4 regions of the Sphingobium sp. WCS2017Hpa-17 genome follow, and region 1 is predicted to be linked to each of the others. Evidence: predicted binding sites of a transcription regulator. Region 1 holds the regulator's gene; each other region holds the start of a gene.
The links. Region 1 encodes LexA, which represses DNA repair genes until DNA is damaged. Its sites were predicted from a motif close to GTTCCNCNCTTGTTCT; they were not measured.

Region 1 (5,988 bases):
ATGGCCCGGCGGAGGGGATCGCAGCGGCGCTCGCCACCGGAGATCAGGGCGCGATTCCCGAAGCGGATGCCGAGGCGATGCGGCGCAGCGGGCTGGCGCATCTGTTGTCGATCAGCGGGTTGCATGTGACGGCGCTGATCGGTGCAGTGATTTTCCTGTTGATGCGGGTGATGGCGCTCAGCCAGCGGGCAGCGCTGGGCTGGCCGTTGATGCTGATCGCGGCGGCGGGCGGCGCGATGGCCGGGATCGGTTATACATTGCTGACCGGGGCGGAGGTGCCGACCGTGCGGTCCTGCGTCGCGGCGCTGCTGGTGCTGGGCGGACTGGCGATGGGGCGGGACGCGGTGACGCTTCGATTGGTGGCGACCGGGGCTCTGGTCGTGCTATTATTTTGGCCCGAGGCGCTGGCGGGGCCAAGCTTCCAGATGAGTTTCGCGGCGGTGACCGCACTGGTGGCGTTGGCGGAACATCACCGTTTCCGGACCTTTGCTGCCGCGCGGGATGAAGCATGGGCGCGCAAGCTGGGCCGCAATCTGACGGTGATGCTCGCGACGGGGATCGCGGTCGAACTGGTTTTGATGCCGATAGCTTTGTTCCATTTTCATAAGGCGGGACTGCTGGGTGCCTTCGCCAATCTGATAGCCATTCCGCTGACGACCTTCGTCGTGATGCCGCTGGAGGCGCTGGCGTTATTGCTGGACTTGGTGGGGCTGGGAGCACCGGCCTGGTGGCTGACCGAGCAGGCGCTGAACCTCCTGCTGTTGTTGGCCCATGGAGTCGCGGCCAGTCCGATGGCTAGCCTGCTGGCGCCGACCATGGGGATGGGCTTGTTCGGTATTGCGATGATCGGCCTGCTTTGGTGCCTGCTGTGGCGAACGCGTTGGCGCTGGCTGGGGCTGCCACCCGTCCTGATGGCTGTGGCGGTGACCTTTGCTGCATCGCCACCCGACATTTTGGTGACCGGAGACGGGCGCCATGTGGCGGTGCGGACGGAAAAGGGGATGGCGATATTGCGCGATCGGGCGGGCGATTATGTGCGCGATGTCCTGTCCGAAAGTGCGGGCTATGATGGCGAACTGGCGGCGATTGCCGACTTGCCGGCGGCGCGCTGCTCCGTGGATCTCTGCGCTGTCCGCTTGAAGGATGGCAAAGGACGCAACTGGCGGTTGCTGTTCACGCGCAGTGATGTGCTGATCGCCCGGCATGACTTTGCGCGAGATTGCGCCGCGGCGGATATCGTCGTCAGCGATCGCGGCCTGCCACGCTGGTGCCGTCCGCGCTGGATGAAGATCGACCGCCGGCTGCTGGCGCGCACCGGCGGTCTGTCGATCGGTCTGGAACAGGGCGAAGTTCACACCGTCCATCAGCCCGGCGATGCTCACCCGTGGATCAGTCGCCCACGGCCCCGACCGCGAGCGACTGCACCTTAATTGTAGCGGCGCAGCAGCCCGGCCAGCTTGCCCTGAATGCGGACCTGCCGGGGATCGTAGATTTGCGGCTCATAGGCGCTGTTGGCCGGGTCCAGTCGTACCCGGCTGCCTTCCCGGCGGAAATATTTGAGCGTGGCTTCCGCCTCGTCGATCAGGGCGACGACGATCTGGCCTTCGCGGGCGACATCGGTGCGCTGGATCAGCGCGAAGTCGCCGTCGAGAATGCCGGCCTCCATCATCGAATCGCCCGACACTTCCAGCGCATAATGATCGCCTGCGCCGAGCAGCGCGGCAGGCACGGAGAGCATCGTTTGCCCTTCCATCGCCTCGATCGGGACGCCGGCGGCGATCCGGCCGTGCATCGGGATTTCGATCACGTCATTGGCCGCGATCGGCAGGATGGGCGCGGACGTCACCAGCTTAGGCTTGGCCGGCACGATCGGCGTGGGCGCGCGATGCATGGCGTCGGGTAATTTGAGCACTTCCAATGCGCGGGCGCGATTGGGCAGGCGGCGGATGAAGCCGCGTTCTTCCAGCGCATTGATCAGGCGATGGATGCCCGACTTGGAGCGCAGGTCGAGTGCGTCCTTCATTTCCTCGAACGAAGGCGACACGCCGCCCTCGTCCAATCGGGTCTGAATGAAGCTCAGCAATTCCTGCTGCTTGGGCGTCAACATCGCGGTCCTCCGTGGAACGTATGAGGAACGCATAGGAAACAGATCGGGCTTAGTCAAGCGTCCTGCATGTCATAGCGGCAGGATGGTGACCCGTGTTCCGGGTTCGGCTGGCAGCGATCCGGCCGGGCGCAGGATCAGGCAGTCAGCCCTGGCCATGGCGGCGGTTGCGGCGCTGTCCTGCGAGGTGACGGAGACGATCCCGTCAGGCGCCCGCCAGGCCCGCAGATAATCGTCGCGATCGCCGGTCTGCGGCAGGGGGGAGGAGAGTGGCGCGTCGGTCGTCAGCGGCAAGGGATCGCGCGCGCCGCTGATATGACGGACGAGGGGGAGCAGGAAGAGAGTCGCCGTGACGAAGGCGGAGACGGGATTGCCGGGCAGGCCGAGGAACAGGCTGTCGCCGAGCCGTCCGGCCATCAACGGCTTGCCCGGTCGCATCCGGATCTTCCAGAAATCGAGCGTGCCGCCGGCCTTCACGAAAGCGGGGCGAACAAGGTCGTGATCGCCCACCGAAGCGCCGCCGGTCGAAACGATGATGTCGGCATCCCCGGCGCGCTCCAGAGCGGCGACCATGGCGTCGAGGTCGTCCGGTACGATGCCGAGGTCGATGATGTCGCAGGGCAGCGCGGCGAGCAGGGCCGCCAGCATCGGCGCATTGGAGGAGGGCAGCAGGCCCGCCGGCGTCGGTGCACCCGGCGCGACCAGTTCATTGCCGGTGGACAGGATCGCAATTCGGGGGCGACGGGCGACCGGCACGGTGCCATGGCCGCCCAGCACGGCCAGCGCGATCTGGGCGGGGCCGAGGCGGCTGCCTGCCTCCAGCAGGATCGCGTCCTTCGCAAAGTCTGACGCGGTCGGGCGGACATGACGGCCGGGCGTCAGCGGATCGGCGCTGGCGGTCAGATGATCGCCGTCGCGGGTCGCATTTTCCTGGATCAGTATCGCGTCGGTGCCGGGGGGGAGCGGGGCGCCGGTGAAGATGCGGCTGGCCTCGCCGGGGGCAAGCGGCCGCTGGATGCCGGTGCCGGCCGCGCTTTCGGCGGTGACGCGCCAGGGGCCGGGCATTTCGGCGGCGCACACGGCATAGCCGTCCATGGCCGAAAGGTCCGCCCAAGGCTGGTCCCGCTGCGCGGTCAGATCCTGCGCCAGCCAGCGGCCGACGGCGTTAGCAATGGGCACGGTTTCAACCGGCAGCCGGTCGGCCAGCGCGAACAGGCGGGCCTGCGCCTCTGCGACCGGCAGCAGGCTCATGGGAGGCGGCGCCAGTCGCCGGATTTGCCGCCACTCTTGGCTTCCAACTGGACCGCGCCGATGACCATCGCCTTGTCCAGCGCCTTGGCCATGTCGTAGATGGTGAGCAGCGCCACCGAAGCAGCGGTCAGCGCTTCCATCTCCACGCCAGTCTGGCCGGCGGTGCGGGCGGTGGCGGTCACGGTGACGCCGCTGGGATCCAAATCGAAATCGACCGTCACGGCGCTGAGCGCGATCGGGTGGCAGAGCGGGATGAGATCGGCGGTCTTCTTGGCCGCCATGATGCCCGCGACCCGCGCCACCGCAAGGACATCGCCTTTCTTGATCAATCCATCGGCGATCGCCTTGGCGGCTTCGATGCTCATGTCGATGCGACCGGAGGCGACGGCTTCGCGCGCTGTCACCGCCTTGGTCCCGACATCGACCATGCGCGCTGCGCCGTCTTCGTCCAGATGGGTGAGGCCGGTCATGCCCCGGTCAGCAGGTTGCGAGTGGCGGCCTCCACATCGGCCTGTCGCATCAGCGTTTCGCCGACCAGGAAACAGCGCACGCCATGGTCGGCCATGGCGGTGAGGTCGGCATGGCTGCCAAGGCCGCTTTCGGCAACGAAGGTGCAGCCTTCGGGGGCCTTGCCCACCAGTTCATAGGTGCGGGCGAAGTCGACCGAGAAGTCGCGCAGGTCGCGATTGTTGACGCCGATCAGGCGCGAGCGGAGTTTGAGCGCGCGCTCCAGTTCGGCTTCGTCATGCACCTCGATCAGGGCGTCCATGCCGAGGCCAAGCGCGGCGTCCTCGATTTCCTGCATCTGGCCGTCGTCCAGCGCTGCGACGATGATGAGGATGGCGTCGGCGCCCAGCGCGCGGCTTTCCAGCACCTGCCAGGGATCGACAAGGAAATCCTTGCGCAATACCGGCAGAGCGCAGGCGGAGCGGGCGGCCATCAGATAATCGTCATGGCCCTGAAAATAAGGTTCATCGGTCAGCACCGACAGGCAGGCCGCGCCGCCGGCGGCATAGGCCTGCGCATGGGCGGGGGGATCGAAATCGGCGCGGATCAGCCCCTTGGACGGGCTGGCCTTCTTCACCTCCGCGATCAGGCCGAAGCCGGCGCGGGCAGCATCGTCCAGCGCTTTGCGAAAGCCGCGCGGCGGGGTCTGCTCGCTGGCGCGGGCGTGGAGTGTGGCGATGCTGGTCGCGGCCTTGCGGCGGACGACATCCTCACGCTTGAAATCGCAGATTTCGATCAGCTTGTTGGTCATTGGTAGGCAATCCAGCAATTGAGCAGGGCGTTGGCAAGGCCACGGTCGATGGTTTCGGCGGCTTCCTCCACACCCTCACGAAGGTCGGATACGGCGTCGGCCACGACAAGGGCGGCGGCGGCGTTGAGCAGCACGGCGTCGCGGTAGGGACCGGCTTCGCCCTGAAGCAGGGCGCGCAGGGCGGCGGCATTATGGGAGGCGTCGCCACCGCGGATCGCCTCGACCGGATGGGTGGAGAGGCCGAGATCTGCGGCGGTCAGGCGGTGCATGGCGATGAGGTCATGGCCCTTCACTTCGGCCATGTCGTTACCGCCAGCGAGGGACAGTTCGTCCAGCCCTTCGTCGCCAGAGATGATCATCGCCCGGTCGACGCCCAGTTCGGCCAGCGCCTCGGCATAGATCGGAACATAGGCGGGGCGGGCGATGCCGACCAACTGGCGGCGGACGCCAGCCGGATTGGCGAGCGGCCCCATCAGGTTGAAGATGGTGCGTTCACCGATCGCCTTGCGGATCGGGCCGAGTCGCTTGAGCGCCGGGTGATAATTCTGCGCGAAGAGGAAGCAGATGCCGAGATCGGCAAGGGTAGCTTCGGCTGTGGCGGCGGCCTTGTCGAGGTTGAGGCCGAGGGCTTCGAGCGTGTCGGCGGCGCCGGCCTTGGAGGAGGCGGCGCGGTTGCCATGTTTGGCGACCGGCACACCGGCGGCTGCGACGACGAGGGATACGGCGGTGGAGACGTTGAGCGTGTGATGGCCGTCGCCCCCGGTGCCGCAGACGTCGATCGCGCCGGCGGGGGCGCTGACCGATATCATCCGGGCGCGCATGGCGCGGGCGGCGGCGGCGATTTCGGTCGCCGTCTCGCCGCGCCGGGCCATGGTGACGAGGAAATCGGCGATGGCGTCGTCGCTCAGGTCCGCGTCGAACAGCAGGTCGAAGGCCATGGCAGCGGCATCGGCCGACAGCGGCGTGGAAGGATCGGGCAGGCTGGTCATCGCCATCGGCCTTAGTCGGCGCGGGGGCGATGAGTCGAGGGGGCGTTATGCGTTAACTTCGCACTTTTCCCGCTGATTCCGTAATTAGATTTCCTATTGCGGACATATTCGCAAAGCGGCCGGGCCATCATAGCCCGGTTGCGCCGAATAGGACAGGATCAGGCCGCTTCGCGCTCCAGCACCGGCAGGCCGGCGATGCGGAGGAAATTGGCCAGCATGTCATGGCCATATTCGGTGGCGATGCTTTCCGGGTGGAACTGCACCGAATGGATCGGCAGGGTCGCATGGCGGAAGCCCATGACGGAGCCGTCCGCACTGGTGGCGTTGACGACCAGATCGGCGGGAATATCCTCCACGATCAGCGAGTGATAGCGGGTCGCGGTGAA
Region 2 (5,988 bases), on a different contig from region 1:
GATCGGCGGCATGTTCGTCATCCATCCCACGATTTCGCCTACCGGCACTCCGGAAGAGATTGGCCTTGCGTCGACGCAGCCTAACCAGGACTGGCGCCAGTGGGGCAATGGTACGCAAGGCACCCATTATGCTTCGATCGGTCAGATCACGCCGGATAATGTGAAAAATCTCAAGGTCGCCTGGACTTACCATACGGGAGACATCGCATTCGATTCCGCTGAATTCCAGGGCACGCCCATCAAGGTAGGCGATACGCTGTTCGTTTGTACGCCATTCAGCAAGGTCGCTGCGGTAGATGCGTCGACAGGCCAGCAGCGCTGGACCTTCGATCCCAAGGCTCATACCGAAACCTGGCAGCGCTGCCGTGGTATCGGCTATGCTGAAACGCCGACCGCCAATTCCAGCGATGCGTGTCAGACACGGATCGTCCTGACGACGATCGATGCCCGGCTTATTACGCTCGACGCCTCCACCGGCAAGGTCTGCCCCGCCTTTGGTGGGGAACATGGTTCAGTCAACCTGCTCGAAGGCATGGGACCAACCGCCAAGGGCTCCTACTATCCCACCTCAGCGCCTCTGGTGGCTGGCGACATCGTTGTCGTCGGCGGCAAGATCAATGACAATCTCAAAACCGGCGAACCATCCGGCGTTGTTCGCGGCTTCAATGTTCGTACCGGCGCGCTGGCCTGGGCTTGGGATCCTGCCAATCCCAACAATAAGGGCGCGCCGCCTCCTGGCGGCATGTATCAGCCTGAAACGCCAAACTTCTGGGGCACGGCCTCGTTCGATGCAAAGCTCGGCCTGATCTATATCCCGACGGGCAATCAGACGCCTGATTTCTGGGGCGGCAATCGCCATCCGGCGTCCGATGAGTTCAACGACTCCATCGTCGCGCTGGACGTGAAGACCGGCAATGTCCGCTGGAGCTTCCGTACCGTCAATCATGACCTCTATGACTATGACGTCGCGGCCCAGCCGATCCTGTACGACATGCCCGACGGCAAGGGCGGCTCGACGCCGGTCGTCGTCGGCCTGACCAAACGCGGCCAGGTTTTCGTGCTTGATCGCCGCAACGGCAAACCGGTCGTGCCCGTAACCTATCGCAAGGTGCCGCAAAACGGTGCACCCAAGGGGCAGTATCTCGCCCCGACCCAGCCCTATTCCGCCATTTCGGTTGGAACGGACCGACTACTTGAAAGCGATATGTGGGGCGGCACGATCTTCGATCAGTTGCTCTGCAGGATCGAGTTCAAGAGGATGCGTTATGAAGGCGAGTTCACGCCGGTCGGCTTTGACCGGACATTGATCTATCCCGGCTATTATGGCGGCTTCAACTGGGGTGGCGGCGCCATCGACGAGCGGACCGGCACGCTTTACGTCAATGACATCCGCATGGCCCAGTGGGCGCGGTTCGTTGATCGCGAGTGGGCCAAGAAGTCGAACCTCAAACCGACTTCGGAAGGGGAATATTCCGAACAGGTCGGAACGCCTTATGGCGTCGAACGGTCGATGTTCTTCTCACCGATCGGAACGCCGTGCTTCAAGCCGCCCTATGGATCGATGACGGCCATTGATCTCAAGTCCGGCAAGATCAAGTGGCAGGTTCCTGCTGGCACCATCGCCGACGCGCCCGGCATGGCCACGGGTATCCCGGTTCAACTGGGGATGCCAACCATGGGTGGCCCTCTGGTCACAGGTGGCGGCCTCACCTTCTTCTCGGGCACGCTTGATCTGTATCTGCGCGCCTTCGATAACCGGAACGGCAAGGAAGTGTGGAAGGCACGTCTGCCAGTGGGCAGCCAGGCCGCGCCCATAAGCTATACCGACAAGAACGGGAAGCAGTTCATCGTCGTAACGGCTGGCGGTCTGACCCGAACGGGCAATAAGAGCGGCCGCGGCGATTATGTGATTGCCTATGCGCTGCCCTAACGAGCCAAGCCGATTGACATTTCCGTAGCGTACGGGATGTGAAGGAATTGACCCAGCGAGCTTTGGTTCGCCGGGTCTTTTTTTGCCTCCAAGCCCGTGGCCATGGGGAGACACCGCACCGGATCACATCGTGAACCATGCATATCGAGCGAGTCGCCTGTAAAATTTTTCGACCGAACGGGACTAAAGGAGGCATATTCTTCCAAATGCCGCCCGCCAGTGCGAAGAACCACTAGTTGCGACAGCAGAGCGATCCGACCTTCCAGATCAATGCAAGGAAGCCGATACTGCGGCAGCATCATGTCATATCCTGCTTTGTTTCGACTGCGATTATATTCCCATCACGAAGATATCAGTCATGATGAATGGCAGTAATCGTGGATCCTAAAAATCACATGAATATTTCCCAAATGCCGCACTATCAGTCGATGAGGGATTACGGGTGGGCTTCCTTCTCTTTTAGCTCATATATATCTCTTGGTTGATCCGCGCAGATGCTTATGACCTGATCAACGCGTCGGCCCGCGATTGTTTCATTGCCCGGCTTAATGCGCTCGACATTCCGCCGGGCCGGGATATGAGGGCGCTGCATGCTACCGGCGTTGGTCCGCTTCTCGTGGTCGCCATCCCCATTCTTCGCGCAGAATCGCAGAAGGCGTCACCAACCTCTTGGAAGCTATGGCTTTAAATGTGGAGTCCCGGATCAGCACAGCGTTTAGCGCATCATTTGTCCAAGCGGTCCTTGACCAAAGCCATGATTGAAAGGAACATATAGAGAACATTTGAGTCGTCCTATTCCCATGCCCATGGTCTCTGCCCTTGCCGATCGGCCTCGCGCCGACGATCTTGCCGCGCTTCGTGCGGAGCTTGGCCGTGCGCGGCCCGCGCGCGGGCCTGTGCTCGCCTTCGATATAGCGGAACTGGACGATCGGCTGGCTGGATATGGGCTCGATGGTGCAGGACTGCACGAAGTCGCTGCCGCTTCACCGACCCTTAACGATGACGCAGCGGCAACCCTGTTTGCAGCAGGCATCGCTGCCAGATTTGCGAGCCGCCGGGGTTCGGACATATTCTGGACTGCGAGCCAATTCGATCTCTACGCGCCTGGCCTCGAGCAAGCCGGCATCGCCCCGGACACTATCGTCTACGCTCAGGGCAAGAAGGACAGTATCGTCCTGGCCATGGCCGAGGACGCGCTACGCGATGGCAGCTTCGCCTGCGTGATCGCCGAAGTGAAGGCGGCCGACCAGACCGCGACCCGTCGGCTGCAGCTTGCGGCATCGGATGGCGGCAGGCCCGTCCTCCTCTATCGGCGTCATCGCCGGCTTGGGCGTTGCCCCCTAAGCGGCCTCTCGTCGGCGATGACCCGCTGGCGCATCGGCTGCGCGCCGTCGGCACCCCTCCCCCATCCCGGCGTCGGGCGTGCGCGCTGGCTGGTCGAGCTTGTCCGGCAGCGAAATGGCAATCCCTTCTCTCTCGAACTGGAGGCGTGCGATGATACGGGTCGCCTCGCTCTACCTGCCGCAGCTCCCAATCGAGCGGTTGCGATGGGCGGAGCGGCTATCCAGGCCGCCTGAGTCTGGCGCCTTCAGCCTCGCGCAACGCTTGCCTGCGCCAGTCGACGACAATCCCGGCGCCTGCTCTGTCCCAAGGGGCGGCGGCTGGCGTCCGGGCGCGCGCTGGGCCCGCGATGGCGCGCTTGGCAGCCGACCGAGCCAGACCGAGATCGACGCGCTTCCGGCCCACCAGCGCCCGACAATGCGCGAGATGGGCAGACGCAGCGAACATGCCGAGCATCCCTTCCGGACGCTGCGCGCCGATGATGGCGGCAACGCAGCCGCGGCGCGTCCTGGCCTCAGCTGGGCGGAACTATGGGGGCGGCCCACCATAATCATCGCCAGGACCGGACAGCGTGATATCGTGACCGCCGCCTGCCCCGTGGCGCTGGACCTTGGCCTGCGTCCAGGCATGGCAGCTGCCCATGCGCGCGCGCTCGTCACCGATCTCGACGTGCATGACGCGCAGCCCGACGCCGACCGCGCCTGGCTCGACCGGCTGGCGCTTCATGCCGTGGCGCACTGGACCCCGACGGCCAGCGTCGCTGGAGAGGACGGGCTCTGGCTCGACCTCACGGGGACCACGCACCTGTTCGGCGGCGAGGAACGCTTCTGTCGCCGCCTGCTGCGCTTCCTCCAGCGCCTGGGCATGACCGCCAGCATCTGCGTTGCTGGCACGCCGGGCGCTGCCCATGCGCTCGCGCGCTATGGCGGCGAGACGATCAGCCTTCTGCCGACCGGCGCCGAGACGCAGGCCATCGCGTCCTTGCCGCTTGCCGCGCTGCGCCTCGAGCCGCCGGCACTCGTCTCGGCGGCGCGCTTCGGGATCGAGCGGATCGCCGATCTCTACCCCATGCCGCGCGGCCCGCTGGCGCGACGTCTGGGGCTTTCGACCGTCGAGCGGCTCGACCAGGCGCGCGGCGTCAGGCCCGAGCCAATCATCGCGGTGGTCCCTTTCACCGCGCCGCGTGCCGAGCGCCGCATGCTCGAACCGATCGGCACGGCCGACGCCATCAACCAGGTGATCGGCGATCTGGTGGACGATATGGCTGCCCAGCTACTGGCCCGTGGCGCCGGCCTTCGAACCGCAATCCTCGCCTGCCAGATCGTTGACGGGAGCGAGCAGCGGATCGCGATCGGCACGGCGCGCGCGACCCGGGACGCCAGGCATCTCAAGCGCATGCTCGGCATGCGGGTCGAACGGATCGATCCGGGCCTCGGCATCGAGGCCATGTCGCTTGTCGCGCCTCGCATCGAGGACCTTGGCGCCGAGGCGATCAATAGCGGCTTTGCCGTCGGCAATCGGCCGGTTGATCTGGCACCGGTCATCGACCAGCTTGCCGGCCGGATCGATCCCGACACGCCCTTTCGCCTCTCGTCGCGCGAGAGCGATGTGCCCGAACGCGCTGTCGGGCGGATCGGACCGCTGGAGAGACCCGCTGGATGGCCGCAGTGGAAACGCCCGGTGCGGATGCTTGGGCGACCCGAACTGCTGGTCAATGTCGTGGCGCTCCTGCCTGACCATCCACCCCGGCGCTTCACCTGGCGCCGCACCGACTATCGCGTCGTGGCAGGCGATGGTCCTGAACGGATTCATGGCGAGTGGTGGAGGAGTGCCCGCGAGATGTGGGCCGTGCGCGATTATTTCCGGGTCGAAGCGCAAGACGGCGCGCGCTTCTGGCTTTTCCGGCGCGGAGACGGGGTCGACGAGCAAACCGGAAATCTCAGCTGGTTCATGCACGGGATTTTCGGCTGATGGCCCGCTATGTCGAACTGCAGGTCATCAGCCATTTCTCCTTCCTGCGCGGGGCCTCCTCGCCCGAGCAGTTGTTCGCTGCCGCCGCGCTCCTGGGACATCACACGCTGGGTTTAGCCGACTGGGGGAGCGTAGCCGGCGTGGTCCGAGGCTGGGACGCGCAGAAGACGACCGGTGTCCGAATGATGCCCGGCGCGCGGGTTGAGCTTACCGACGGACGCGCACTGCTGCTCTATCCCATCGACCGTGCCGCCTGGAGCCGGCTCGCCCGCTTCCTGACCTTGGGCAAGGCGCGCGGCGGCAAGGGCTGCTGCATCCTCGACTGGAGCGATGTCGCTGCTCATGCCGAGAATATGGTCGCAATCCTGCTGCCCGACAGCGCGGATCCGATTACGGCTGCGCATCTGACCGCGCTTCGCGCTGCGTTCGGCGCGCGCGCCCATATGGCGTTGTCTCTGCGCCGCCGGCCAGACGATGCCGCAAGGCTCCATGCCCTTGCTGCCCTCGCCCGTGCCGCCGGCGTGCGCGCCGTGGCGACGGGCGATATCCTCTATCACGCTCCTGAGGCTCGCCCTCTTCAGGATGTCATGACCGCAATACGCGAGCGCACGACGATCGATGCGCTGGGCTTCCGGCGTCAGCGTTTCATGGACCGCTGCCTCCAGAGCCCACAGGAAATGGAACGGCGCTTCGCCGCTTTTCCAGACGCGATCCAGGCCAGCGCAGACATCGCAGAAATGTGCCGG
Region 3 (5,988 bases), on a different contig from region 1:
GGGTGGATGACAAGGGCCGGCTGTTCCTGGCGCGCGAAGAGCAGGGTGGCCTGCCGTTGCGCCTGCTTCAGGTGCCCCTGAAGCGCGCCGCCCAGCCCAACGGATCGCAGGCGTCGATGCAGGACGGCCCGATGCTGCTCCTGCTGATCGACGAGCCTTCGGGCGGCGGCGGCACCTCGGCGCTCTCCTATATCGAAACCCTGCTGTCGCTGCTGCCCTTCGGCCTCGCCATGGCGGACCGGGACGGCCGCGTCCTCTTCCTCAACAATGCCTTCGCCCGCGTCGCCGGCCTGCGCGATGGCGAAAAGCCCAGCTACCCCGGCGACCTCGTCGTACGGGAAGATCAGGCGGCCGTCGCCGACGCGGTGCGCCGCTTTGCCGTCGGTCCGCAAATGTCGGGCGATATCGCCGTGCGCATGCGCGACAATCCCGACGATCCGATCGCGCTGTCGCTGGCCGGCGTGCGCGGCCTTGGCGAAGCGGCGGTGCTGCTCAGCCTCAAGGACAATAGCGAGGAGAGCAATCTCAAGCGACAGGTGGCGCAGGCGACCAAGATGCAGGCCATCGGCCAGCTGGCCGGCGGCGTCGCGCATGACTTCAACAATATCCTGACCGCGATCATCGGCCATTGCGACCTGATGCTGATGCGCCATACGCCCGGCGACAGCGACTATGACGATATTCAGCAGGTCAAGTCGAACAGCAATCGCGCCGCCGGCCTCACCCGCCAGCTGCTCGCCTTCTCGCGCCAGCAGACGTTGCGCCCGCAAATCCTGCAACTGCCCGACATCGTCGCCGACGTCTCCACACTCCTGAAGCGCCTGCTGGGCGAAAATGTGAAGCTGGACGTCACCCATGGCCGCAATCTGGGCGCGATCCGGGCCGATCCGGGCCAGCTGGAACAGGTGATTGTCAACCTCGCGGTCAATGCCCGCGACGCCATGCCGGAAGGCGGCACCGTCAATATCCAGACCTATGCCGTCCCTGCCATCAAGGTGCGGGAAATGCGCCAGCAGATTTTGCCCGCCGGCGACTATACCGCGCTGCGCGTGTCCGACACTGGCCTCGGCATCCCGCCGGATATCCTCGCGAAGATCTTCGAACCCTTCTTCACCACCAAGGAACTGGGCAAGGGCACCGGCCTTGGCCTCTCCACCGTCTACGGCATCGTGAAACAGTCGGGCGGCTATATCTTCGCCGAATCCGAACTGGGCCGCGGCGCCAGCTTCGTCATCTACCTGCCTGTCCATAGCGGCATCGACGTCGAACAGCCGGCCGCGCCCAAGGCATCGGCCCCGCGCGCCGAAACCTGGGGCACTGGCACGGTGCTGCTGGTGGAGGATGAGGATATGGTCCGCGCCGTCGCCGAACGGGCGCTGACCCGGCAAGGCTATAAGGTGCTGACCGCCAATGACGGCGAGCAGGGGCTGGAGGTCTTGAACGGCGCCGAAAAGATCGACCTTCTGATCTCCGACGTGGTCATGCCCAATATGGATGGCCCCGCCATGGTGGCGCAGGCCCGCCGCACCCATCCCAACCTGCCGGTGCTGTTCATGTCGGGCTATGCGGAGGAACAGCTGCGCAAGTCGATCGATATCGCCAATGTCGCCTTCCTGCCCAAGCCCTTCTCGGTGAACCAGCTAGCCGAGGCGGCGCGTGACGCGCTGGCGAGTGCATCGGCGGCGGAATAGGCCTGCGCTGGATCAAGGTGAATATGCTGGGCAATGCCGCCGTGATGCGGTAGCGATTCGGCTGCATCAAAGGGCCAGAAGAACAGGGGACACAGCAGCATGTCGGACGCCAGAAGCATATTGATCGTCGAGGACGAGGCGATGATCGGCATGATGCTGGAGGATTATCTCGACGCGCTGGGCTATCGCCTGCACGGCCTCGCTGCTTCGGTCGACGAAGCCTGTGCTCTGGCCAGCGCGGGCGGGTTCGACGCGGCGCTGGTCGATTGCAATTTGCAGGGTGAAAAAAGCTGGCCCGTCGCCGACATATTGGCCCAGCAGGACATTCCCTTCATCTTCGCCACCGGCGGCATGGCTGATGACCTGCCGGCCGCGCATGCGGATCGCCCGACCTTGCCCAAACCCTTCACCATCGGCGCGGTCGAACGCGCGCTGGGTAAAATATTGGGCGGATAAAAACAGGATAGCAGGAACAGGATAGGAAATTTCCGTTCCCCTCTTGTTCTCGTGGAACAAACGGGATACATCATCGGTCAGACGCACGGAGCCCATGCGTTCCGCTTGACAGAGGACTGGCCGATGACTGCACTGCTCTCACTCATCGATTCCAAGAAGACGGGAAACATGGACAGACAGAAAGCATTGGACGCGGCGCTCGCACAGATCGACCGCGCCTTCGGTAAAGGCTCGGCGATGAAGCTGGGCAGCCGGGAGAAGCTGGAGATTGAATCCATCTCCACCGGCTCCATCGGCCTCGACATCGCGCTCGGCATCGGCGGCCTGCCCAAGGGGCGGATCATCGAAATCTATGGCCCGGAAAGCTCGGGCAAGACCACGCTGACGCTGCACGCCATCGCCGAAGCGCAAAAGGCGGGCGGCACCGCTGCCTTCGTGGACGCCGAACATGCGCTCGACCCGGCCTATGCCAAGAAGCTGGGCGTCGATATCGACGAACTGATCGTGTCGCAGCCGGATACCGGCGAGCAGGCGCTGGAAATCGTCGATACGCTGGTCCGCTCCAACGCCATCGACATTCTCGTGATCGACTCCGTTGCGGCGCTGGTGCCCCGTGCGGAAATCGAAGGCGAAATGGGCGACAGCCATGTCGGCCTTCAGGCCCGCCTCATGTCGCAAGCCCTGCGCAAGCTGACCGGCTCGATCTCGCGCTCCAAATGTATGGTGATCTTCATCAACCAGGTACGCATGAAGATCGGCGTGATGTACGGCAATCCGGAAACCACGACCGGCGGCAATGCGCTCAAATTCTACGCTTCGGTCCGCCTCGACATTCGCCGCACTGGCCAGATCAAGGATCGCGACGATATCGTCGGCAACGCGACCCGCGTGAAGGTGGTGAAGAATAAGGTCGCCCCGCCCTTCAAGCAGGTCGAATTCGACATCATGTATGGCGAAGGCATTTCCAAGATCGGCGAAATGCTCGACATCGGCGTGAAGGCCGGCCTGGTCGAGAAATCGGGCGCCTGGTTCTCCTACGACTCGATCCGTATCGGGCAGGGGCGTGAAAATGCCAAAACCTATCTGCGCGAACATCCCGAACTGGCGGACAAGCTGGAACAGGCGATTCGTGGCAAGACCGATGAAGTCGCCGAAGGCATGATGACCGGACCCGATGCGGAGGATGATGGCGAATAAGCCCTGACGGAGCGTCCGGCCGGATCAGCCGGAACGTACCCCATGGCCCCCGCCCGCCTTGCGCATCACGCACCGAAAAGGCCCGCTGCGTCTCCCACGCAGCGGGCCTTTTACCGTTGATGGCGGGGAGGGAGCGACTTTCCGATAGGATCAGGATGACGCAACAAAATGTCTGATTCTGCGTGAAATGTGCGAAGTTAAGCGTAGGTAATCCTACTTCGCTAAGGGGCGGCATGAACGCCGCCGCGGCTTCTCAATATGGCGTCATACTCTTGATCCGTTCGCCCTGAACCTGTCGAAGGGCCCTGCTGAAAGTCATGCAAGGCTCTGGTCGGCAGGCAGATTCCACGCCTCGCTCCAACCGGCTCTTGCGCGCCGCCTGCGGCCCCACGATGCTGCATGTAGCAGCCCGATTCGGCCGCCCCCTCTGACATCCGGACATATAAAGATGCGCGTCGCGATCGAAGCGATACTCGACTATCAATTTGCCGAACCGACCGATGTGCTGCTGGCTGTGGAGGCGGCGGCCGTGCCCGACCAGCGGGTTGTCACCCAATCGCACATCATTGACAATGCCGGCCCGTTGACCAACAAGGTCGGCGGCAGCGGCATCGGTCGCCGCACCTGGACGCGTACCGGCACCGGCCGCATGCTCAGCACCTATCGCGCGACGGTGGAGATAGACCGCCTGCCTGTCTCCATCAGCAGCCTGCCCAAAAGCCCGTTGCCCAGCCTCCCGGAAGATGTTCTCCCCTTCATCTGGCCCAGCCGCTATTGCGAAGCCGACCGTTTCGGTAGCTTCGTCAGCGGCCATTTCGCCGATCTTGAGGGCGGCGCGCTGGTGCAGGCACTGGTTGACTGGGTGCATGACAATCTCGTCTATGTGCCGGGCAGTTCCAACATCACCACCACCGCCGCCGACACTTTCGTCGCGCAGCAGGGCGTCTGCCGCGACTATGCCCATCTGACCGCCGCACTCATCCGTTCGCGCGACATTCCCGCCCGGCTCGTGTCGGTCTACGCCCTCGATCTCGATCCGCCGGACTTCCACGCCGTGGTCGAAGTCTGGCTCGACGGGGCCTGGCATCTGGTCGATGCCACCGGCCTCGCCCCGGTCGAAACCATGGTCCGGATCGCCGTCGGTCGAGACGCCACCGACATTGCCTTCATGACCATTTTCGGCGGCGCAACCATGAACGCCCAGTCGATCAGCGTCACCCGAGTCGTCGACGATCTGGCATAGCGGCTGGTTGTCGGCGCGCGACTATGCTTGGTTGGCATCATGGAAATGCTCGAAAGCCTGTTCCGCCTATATGCTGCCCATTGCGATGCACGGTGGTGGATCGGTCCCCGACCCGATGGCCCGGCGGATAGCGTTCCTCGCGCTATCGCCGCGCATATTGGCTATCCCACCGCCCGCCACGACCCCTTCGTGCCGCCCGGTTTGCTGACACTGAATTTTCAGCAGGTTGCATATGTGCTGGCGGTCGCCGGGACAGTCGGTCTGGCTTACGGCTTTCGCGCTCCCCGCTCAGATGACTTCAAGAGCGCCGCACTTGCCCTCAACGCCCTTGGATCGAACCGTAACTTCGTCGCCAACGGCCTGTGGTCGGCTGACGCCGATGGCAGCATGGAATGGACTGCCCTTAGCTCGGCAACCTTCGACTGCGGCCTGATCGGTTTCGATCGCGACCACGCCTTCACCTTCTGGGTGGAGGAAGAGGACTGATTCTCTTCCTCCCGCCTCAATAGTCCTTCGAATAACGCAGGTTCGCCGAGGATCCGGCATTGGTGCCGGTCTTCGACAACAGGCTCAACGTCTTGGACAGCGCGATCTCCAGCTGGGTGGCGGTGAAGCCCTTCGAATCGGTGATCACCTCCACATAGATATTGTTGGAGATATGCTGACCGACTGCCAGTGACGTGCCGCGTCCGGTCGTCTCGTCGCCGCCGACGATACCGATCCGGTCAAGCCCCGACGCGCCCTGCAACTTGCCCATCGGGTTCAAGCCGCCGCTGCCACCGCGCAGGCCATTGAGCGCTGCCGCAAGCTGTACCGCCTGCATCGGCGACAGATTCGCCACATTGTCCCCGAACAATATGCGCGACAGAATTTCGTCTTGCGGCAAAGTGGGTGTGGAGATGAAGGCGATGTCGGGCTGCTGCGCCGATCCCGTCACCTGGATGCCCGCCGTCACCGTGTCGATCCGCGTCTGCGCCTTGATTTGCAGGATCGGGTTCAGCATCGGCCCGTTGAAGGTGATGACACCCTGTTCCAGGTCGAACTGATGGCCTGAGAAGCTGTAGCGGCCCCGCAGCGATTCGATCTTGCCGACCACGCGCGGATTGGCGGTGGTGCCGGTGACGCGCATATTGGTCTTCCATTCGGAATCAAGCCCCATGCCGGTCACATAAATCTCGTTGTCGGCCCGCACCCGGATGTCCAGCTTCCAGTCGGCCGGCTTGCTCGCAGCCTTGCGCGCCGCCAGCCGCTCGGCCAGCGGATCGGAGCCATCACCCTTGCGCCGCACGCCCGTCAGCTGCCGGATCTCCGTGCCACCCTGCCATGCGACGCGATAGCGCGTCTCGGGCAGGTTCAGGTCTCCCTTGATCAGGCCGCCATTGGCCGCGCTGTTGGTGATAT
Region 4 (5,988 bases), on a different contig from region 1:
ACGGGGCGTATAATGAAGAGCAAGATCCTTTCCGCTTTCCTGGGGTTGATCTCCATGGCGCTGCTGACGCCCGCACCGGCGCAGGCCCAGTTTTCGGATAATTATAATTTTCTGAAGGCGGTGAAGGACAAGGATGGGCAGAAGGTCACCGACCTGATCCAGAAGCCCGGCTCCACCGTCATCAACAGCCGCGATGTGTCCACCGGCGAAAATGCGCTGCACTTCATCGTCGCCCGGCGCGACGCCACCTGGCTGAGCTTCCTGCTGTCGAAGGGCGCCAACCCCAACCTGACCGACAATGACGGCAATACCCCGCTGATGGATGCGGTGCAGGGCCGGTTCGAGGAAGGCGTGCGCACGCTGCTCAGCTACAAGGCACAGGTCGACAAGGTGAATGGCAGCGGTGAAACCCCGCTGATCCGCGCGGTGCAGCTGCGCGATATCGGCATCGTCCGCCTGCTGGTGGCGCAAGGCGCCAGCCCCGACAAGCGCGACACCATCGCCGGCATGTCCGCCCGCGACTATGCCGAACGCGACGGTCGCACCCCCGGCCTGACCGAAGCGCTGGACGCCGCCAAAACCACCGCCGCGCCCAAGGGTCCGGTTCAGGGTCCGGTGTTCTGAGCCTTTCATATCCCCAGTTTTTAGGGTCAGAATAGCGCGCAATATCCATATATAAGCAACGTCATCCTAAACTTGTTTCAGGATTCATCGAGCCTCCACGCACCGTTCGTCTAAGGGGAGAAATGGATGCTGAAACAAGTTCAGCATGACGATTATTAAAAAGGGCATAGCCAGCTCCCTAAATTAGTCGCTGGCTCATACAATTTAGCGCCCTGCCTTCACCTCATCCTCGCTCCACCAGCGCAGATGATGAGCGACGCCGCTGCGCAGGATGCAGCTTTCCAGCGCGCTCGCCAGCCGCTCCACCGTCTCGCTGGCATCGACCCGGCCCAGCCAGCTCCACACGCGCGGTTTCGACGGGTGGATGAAACACAGATGTCCGTCATCATAGGCCGCCAGCGCGCCGCAACCGATCCAGAGCGCAAAGCCGGGATTGTCCACCGCCACGCACCAGCCCCAATCCTCGGCCACCGCCTTCTTTATGCGATAGCCCTGCGCGGGCAGGCCGATCACCAGTTGCCGCGCCAGCAATTCGCCGCGCAGTGCCGTGCCGGGCGGATCACATAACGCCCCGGATCGAAATTCCAGATGGGATCGCATCCCGTTTCCCGCTGCCTGTAGCTGGCCCTACCAGCCGATCTCCGCAGCATGGTCCGGGTCGCTCAATGCCGTCAACCGTCGTGCGGCACGCCGGGCGAAGCGCAGCGTCTCCGCCTTGCGCCTTGCCGCCGCCAGCGGCTCGACCGGGGCAGGGCGCACCAGTTCGGCATCATATTGGTCGGCGACGATCAGGCCCGTCCGCGTCGGCCACAGCGCCTCGCTGTCGAACAGGGTCAGGTCGAACCCGGCCGGCACCGCCCAATAATAGCGGTCGCAATAGTCGAAATAGTCGGGCCACTTCATGTCGCCCAGCAGATCGGCCTTGCTGCACTTGATCTCTACGATGGTCAGCCGCCCGGCCCCGTCGATCGCCATGATGTCCGCCCGGCGCCCGTTGGGCAGCGGCACTTCCAGGATTCCGCTCATGTCATGGCGGAAAAACAGCCGCAAAGTCCCCCGCGCCACCGCCAGTGCGGTGCCGTCGGTCAGGGGGGAACAGGGGTCAATCGGGGCGCTACTCATGGCCGCACCTTAGAACAGGACAGGAACAAATGAAAAGGCCGATTCGGATGAACCGAACCGGCCTGAAAGTTTCGCCAGCGCGATAAGGCGCGCGCCGCGCGCTTTATCTTCAACGATAGAAAATATGATTGTCGATCGACGCCAGACGGGCCTTGCCCCAGCCCGGCGAAACGCGGCGGGCGTGGAAGAAGAGCGCGCCTTCCGCGCGGCTGTCCCAGCTGTCGTTCGCCGCGATCTGGGCGATGGCGACGGCTTCGCGCCAGCTGCGGCTTTCGGTGCGGACCGGGGGCATGCCGCCACCGCGCACGAAGCTGAACTGGCTGGGCTGGTACACGACGCCGCACAGGCTGTCGGCAAACCGGCCGGACTTGGCGCGATTGATGATCACGCGCGCGACGGCCAGCTGGCCTTCCAGGCTTTCGCCCTTGGATTCGAAATAAACCGCACCGGCGAGGCACTTCATGTCGCCGTCCAGCTCCTCGGGTGCGCCTTGGGCGTCGACCAGAGCAGCGAGGCTGGTGGCCTGCGCGTCGGTATCGGTGGAAAATGCGTTGGCCTTGTTGGCCGAATCCAGCGGCTGCGCAACTTCGTGCGGCGCGGAAAAAACGACGGCAGACTGGGTGCCGGTCGAAGCTGTGGCAGGGAAAGCCTGCGGAAGAGAGGTAACCGAAGCGACCGACTCACCGGCGATCGACATATCGGAAGCCGTGACCGCAGCGGCGGCGGACAGGGCAAAGGCTGCAACCAGGGCAGCTTTCAGACGAAAACTCATTACGGCTCAAAATCATGCGGTTCTTGGCCGGAAACGTCGTTTTAACCCATATTCTCTGACGTTCGGCCGCCCCCCGTCTGCGTGTTTACCGGCCCCGCCCCCCGTTGGGCGAATTCGGCAACCTGCGCGTTGGCGTCGGGGGCCTGTGCCGAAACCATGACGATGTGTCAACGATCAGCAGAGTGTTTCCACGGCAAACCGTTCCGCTTCCGCGACGTCGAGTTCCACGACCCACAGGTCGGGGTCCGACCTGCGCCGCCGCGCCAGATAGGCGTCCAGAGCCTCCATCCCCTCATCGGGGGACGGACCACAGCGCAATAACGCATGACCGCCGTCAAAGTTCGAAACCCGCTCGAAAAGACCCGAAAACTGCCCTTTTTCAAGCGTCTGGATCAGAATCACGCCGCTGATCTCGTCGCCTTTGCACAGGATGGTGGCAAAGCCGCCGGCAGCGCCCACCCGTCGCCTGAGCGCACCCACCAGCATGACGCTGGTGAGCCGCGCGTCAGCGGCCATGGCCCGGCCCATAGCCTGGCAACGAAGAAAGCGGGAATTGGGAGCGCATGAAGGTGCCCGTGCCGCGCCCGACCTCCTCGCCATCGGCGTCGATCAGGCTCGCTTCGGCGACATAAACCCGGCGCTTGCCGCTGATCCAGCGCCCCTCGGCCCGGATTCGACCGGGACCGATCGGCCGGGTGAAAAGCAGGTTGAAGGCGGTGGTCAGCAGGAAACGGTCGCTGACCAGGCTGTTGGCGGCATAGAAGGCCGCATCGTCCAGCATCTTGAAATAGACGGTGCCGTGCACCGCGCCGGCGGCATGAAACTGGCTTTCATCGACATCGAAGTCGATCACCGACCGGCCCGGTTCGCTGATCGTCAGTTCCGACCGGAACAGCCGGTTGATCGGCGCGGAGCGATAGAGATTTTCCAGCGCGCGGAAATGTGCCGCCTCGCCGCTCATCGCCGAAGGATCGGTGTCAGGCCCGGATTCAGGCAGCGTCACGCGCCCCGCCGCCCGCCAGCAGCGCATGCAGCGCTTCCGTCGATTGCGCGCCGCGCAGGCGGATCACCTGACTCTCATCGCGCAGGTAACGCGATACACGCGCCAGCGTCTTGAGATGCTCGGCACCGCTGTCGACCGGCGACAGCAGGGCAAAGACGACGTCGACCGGCGCGTCGTCCACCGCGTCGAACGGCACCGCCGGGTCCAGCAGCACGACCACACCGCACATGCGGGCAAGGCCGGCAATCTTGGCATGGGGAATGGCGACGCCGCCGCCAAAGCCGGTCGATCCCAGCCGCTCGCGCTCGAACAGAGCGTCGCCCACTTCGTCCGCATCCAGATCATAGGCGCAGGCGGCGAGGGTGGCGATCTTCTGGAAGAGCGCCTTCTTGCCGTTCGCCGACAGACCCGTGGCGAGCGCCTCGGCAGAAACGATGTCGTTGAAGTTAACCATGGTCAATCCGAAACGGCCGAGCCGCGCGGGCGAAAATTCGCGCTTTTCCTCGGGCTATCAAAGCCCGGCCCCATAAGCCGCCTGCACCATCAGGTCAACAGGCGGCCGGGAACCGGAGTGGCGTAACGGCGCGACCCAGCCGCTACCCCGGCATGGGCGGCAAGGCCACGCCTCGCCGCCACGAACGGCGTCAGCCGCGCGGTTCGACCCAACCGATCGTCCCGTCATGGCGACGATAGACCATGTTATAGGCGGCCGTGCCGGCATTGAGGAACAGCAGCGCATTGGTGTTGCGCAGATCCAGCATCATCACCGCGTCCGACACGCTGGCCTCCGGGATATCGACCCGCGTTTCCGCCACGATCAGCGGCGCATCGGCGGCTTCCTCCTCTTCCTCGCCCTGGCCGGCGAAGATGGTATAGCCCGCGCCGTCGATATCATCGAGGCTGTTGACCCGCTGCGCCTCGGCCGCGACCGCCTGGCCATGCCGGTCCTTCAGCCGGCGCATATAGCGCACCAGTTGTCGCTCGATCTTCGTCGCTGCCTGATCGAAGGCGGGATGCGCCTCCTGCGCCTCGCCGGCGCCCTTCAGAATCAGGCCGGTCATCACATGGCAGACGATGTCGCAGTGGAAGGCCCCGTGCGGCGCCTTGCGAAAGGTCACCTGGGCGGAAAGCGTGCGGGAAAAATATTTCTCGGCCATCGCCTCCAGTCGTTCGGCGACATGCTCCTTGAGCGCCTCGCCCGTTTCGACCTGATGTCCGGAAACACGAATATCCATATGCCTTCTCCTTATTTTTGCCGGATGCTGGAAAGGCATCCGGTGGGCATGGAGGGCATAGGCCAGTGCGGTCTATGCCTCCTGGTGCCAGAGCGGCTCTTTCAGCGTCGCGACGAACGCTGCATGCCGCTCCAGCTCCGCCGCGCTGGCCTCAAAGACCCGCGCGGGACGAACAGGGCGAACCACGGCTGATGCCGTCAGTTCCACCCCGACGATCTCTTTGTCTTCCTCCTGTGCCAGACCCAGGCCGATCTGCCGGCCGCCGGTCAGTTCGATATAGAGTTGCGCCAGCAATTCCGCGTCGAGCAGCGCGCCATGCTTGACGCGATGGCTGCGGTCGATGCCGTAGCGGGTGCAGAGCGCATCCAGGCTATGCTTGGCGCCGGGATGCAGCGTCCGCGCGATCGCGACGGTATCGATCATGCGATCCATCGATATGTCGGGCAGGCCGCACAGCTTGAGTTCGTGATTGAGGAATCCGAAGTCGAACCGCGCATTATGCGCAACCAGCGGGCTGTCCTCCAGAAATTCCAGCAGCTCGGCCGCGCCCTTGGCAAAGACGGGATGCTTGGCTAGGAATTCCGCCGACAGGCCATGCACATTATAGGCGGCTGCCGGCATATCCCGTTCGGGATGATAATAAGCGTGGAAGGTCCGGCCGCTGGGTACGCGATTGATCAGTTCGATACAGCCGATCTCGACCAGCCTGTCGCCGGATGCCGGGTCGAATCCCGTCGTTTCGGTATCGAAAATAATCTCGCGCATCGCCCTCTTCAATCGACTCTGTGGGCCAACCCTTATCCACCTGTCTTCGTGCCAAGGCAAGCGACCAGTCGGCGCACCTGTGCACGGGTATCGGTGAATGTCGTTCCCGTATGGATGATATAGTCCGCCCGTCGCCGTTTTTCAGCATCGGGGGTTTGCAGATGGACAATCTGGCGGAATTTTGCCGCGCTCATGCCCGGCCGCGCCAGGACTCGCTTGCGCTGTTTCCACGCCGGCGCGCTGACGACGATCACGCCGTCCAGCCGTTTCTGCCCGTTCGTCTCGAACAAGAGCGGAATGTCGAGCACCACGAATAGGCGCGACCGGTGCCGGCGCAGGAATCGGGCGCGGGCGGCCTGCACCGCGGGATGGACGATCGCCTCCAGCGCCTTGCGTTCCTGGGGATGGCCGAACACCGCTGCGCCGAGCTTCGCCCGGTCTACGCCCTTCGGCCCGGTCGTACCGGG

Region 2: the regulator LexA is predicted to act here: its motif matches at 2,695-2,710, upstream of RQH62_RS14695 (protein ImuA).
Region 3: the regulator LexA is predicted to act here: its motif matches at 2,182-2,197, upstream of recA (recombinase RecA).
Region 4: the regulator LexA is predicted to act here: its motif matches at 1,758-1,773, upstream of RQH62_RS17470 (MmcB family DNA repair protein).

The regions. Positions count from the first base shown of each region.
Region 1 covers NZ_JAVTIV010000018.1:33,487-39,474, reverse strand. The annotation lists gene RQH62_RS19345 (ComEC/Rec2 family competence protein) at 1-1,430, shown strand, start outside; gene lexA (transcriptional repressor LexA) at 1,427-2,107, opposite strand; gene glp (gephyrin-like molybdotransferase Glp) at 2,177-3,355, opposite strand; gene moaC (cyclic pyranopterin monophosphate synthase MoaC) at 3,352-3,825, opposite strand; gene trpC (indole-3-glycerol phosphate synthase TrpC) at 3,822-4,613, opposite strand; gene trpD (anthranilate phosphoribosyltransferase) at 4,610-5,602, opposite strand; gene RQH62_RS19315 (aminodeoxychorismate/anthranilate synthase component II) at 5,761-5,988, opposite strand, start outside.
Region 2 covers NZ_JAVTIV010000010.1:1,022-7,009, forward strand. The annotation lists gene RQH62_RS14690 (membrane-bound PQQ-dependent dehydrogenase, glucose/quinate/shikimate family) at 1-1,930, shown strand, start outside; gene RQH62_RS14695 (protein ImuA) at 2,737-3,507, shown strand; gene RQH62_RS14700 (DUF6504 family protein) at 3,536-5,242, shown strand; gene RQH62_RS14705 (error-prone DNA polymerase) at 5,242-5,988, shown strand, end outside.
Region 3 covers NZ_JAVTIV010000005.1:113,678-119,665, reverse strand. The annotation lists gene RQH62_RS10470 (ATP-binding protein) at 1-1,691, shown strand, start outside; gene RQH62_RS10465 (response regulator) at 1,791-2,147, shown strand; gene recA (recombinase RecA) at 2,271-3,344, shown strand; gene RQH62_RS10455 (transglutaminase family protein) at 3,793-4,587, shown strand; gene RQH62_RS10450 (hypothetical protein) at 4,627-5,073, shown strand; gene RQH62_RS10445 (translocation/assembly module TamB domain-containing protein) at 5,090-5,988, opposite strand, start outside.
Region 4 covers NZ_JAVTIV010000014.1:63,598-69,585, forward strand. The annotation lists gene RQH62_RS17460 (ankyrin repeat domain-containing protein) at 13-624, shown strand; gene RQH62_RS17465 (hypothetical protein) at 829-1,224, opposite strand; gene RQH62_RS17470 (MmcB family DNA repair protein) at 1,252-1,746, opposite strand; gene RQH62_RS17475 (cell wall hydrolase) at 1,856-2,518, opposite strand; gene RQH62_RS17480 (DUF1491 family protein) at 2,693-3,034, opposite strand; gene RQH62_RS17485 (PaaI family thioesterase) at 3,024-3,548, opposite strand; gene RQH62_RS17490 (PTS sugar transporter subunit IIA) at 3,508-3,975, opposite strand; gene hpf (ribosome hibernation-promoting factor, HPF/YfiA family) at 4,166-4,756, opposite strand; gene dnaQ (DNA polymerase III subunit epsilon) at 4,829-5,521, opposite strand; gene coaE (dephospho-CoA kinase) at 5,554-5,988, opposite strand, start outside.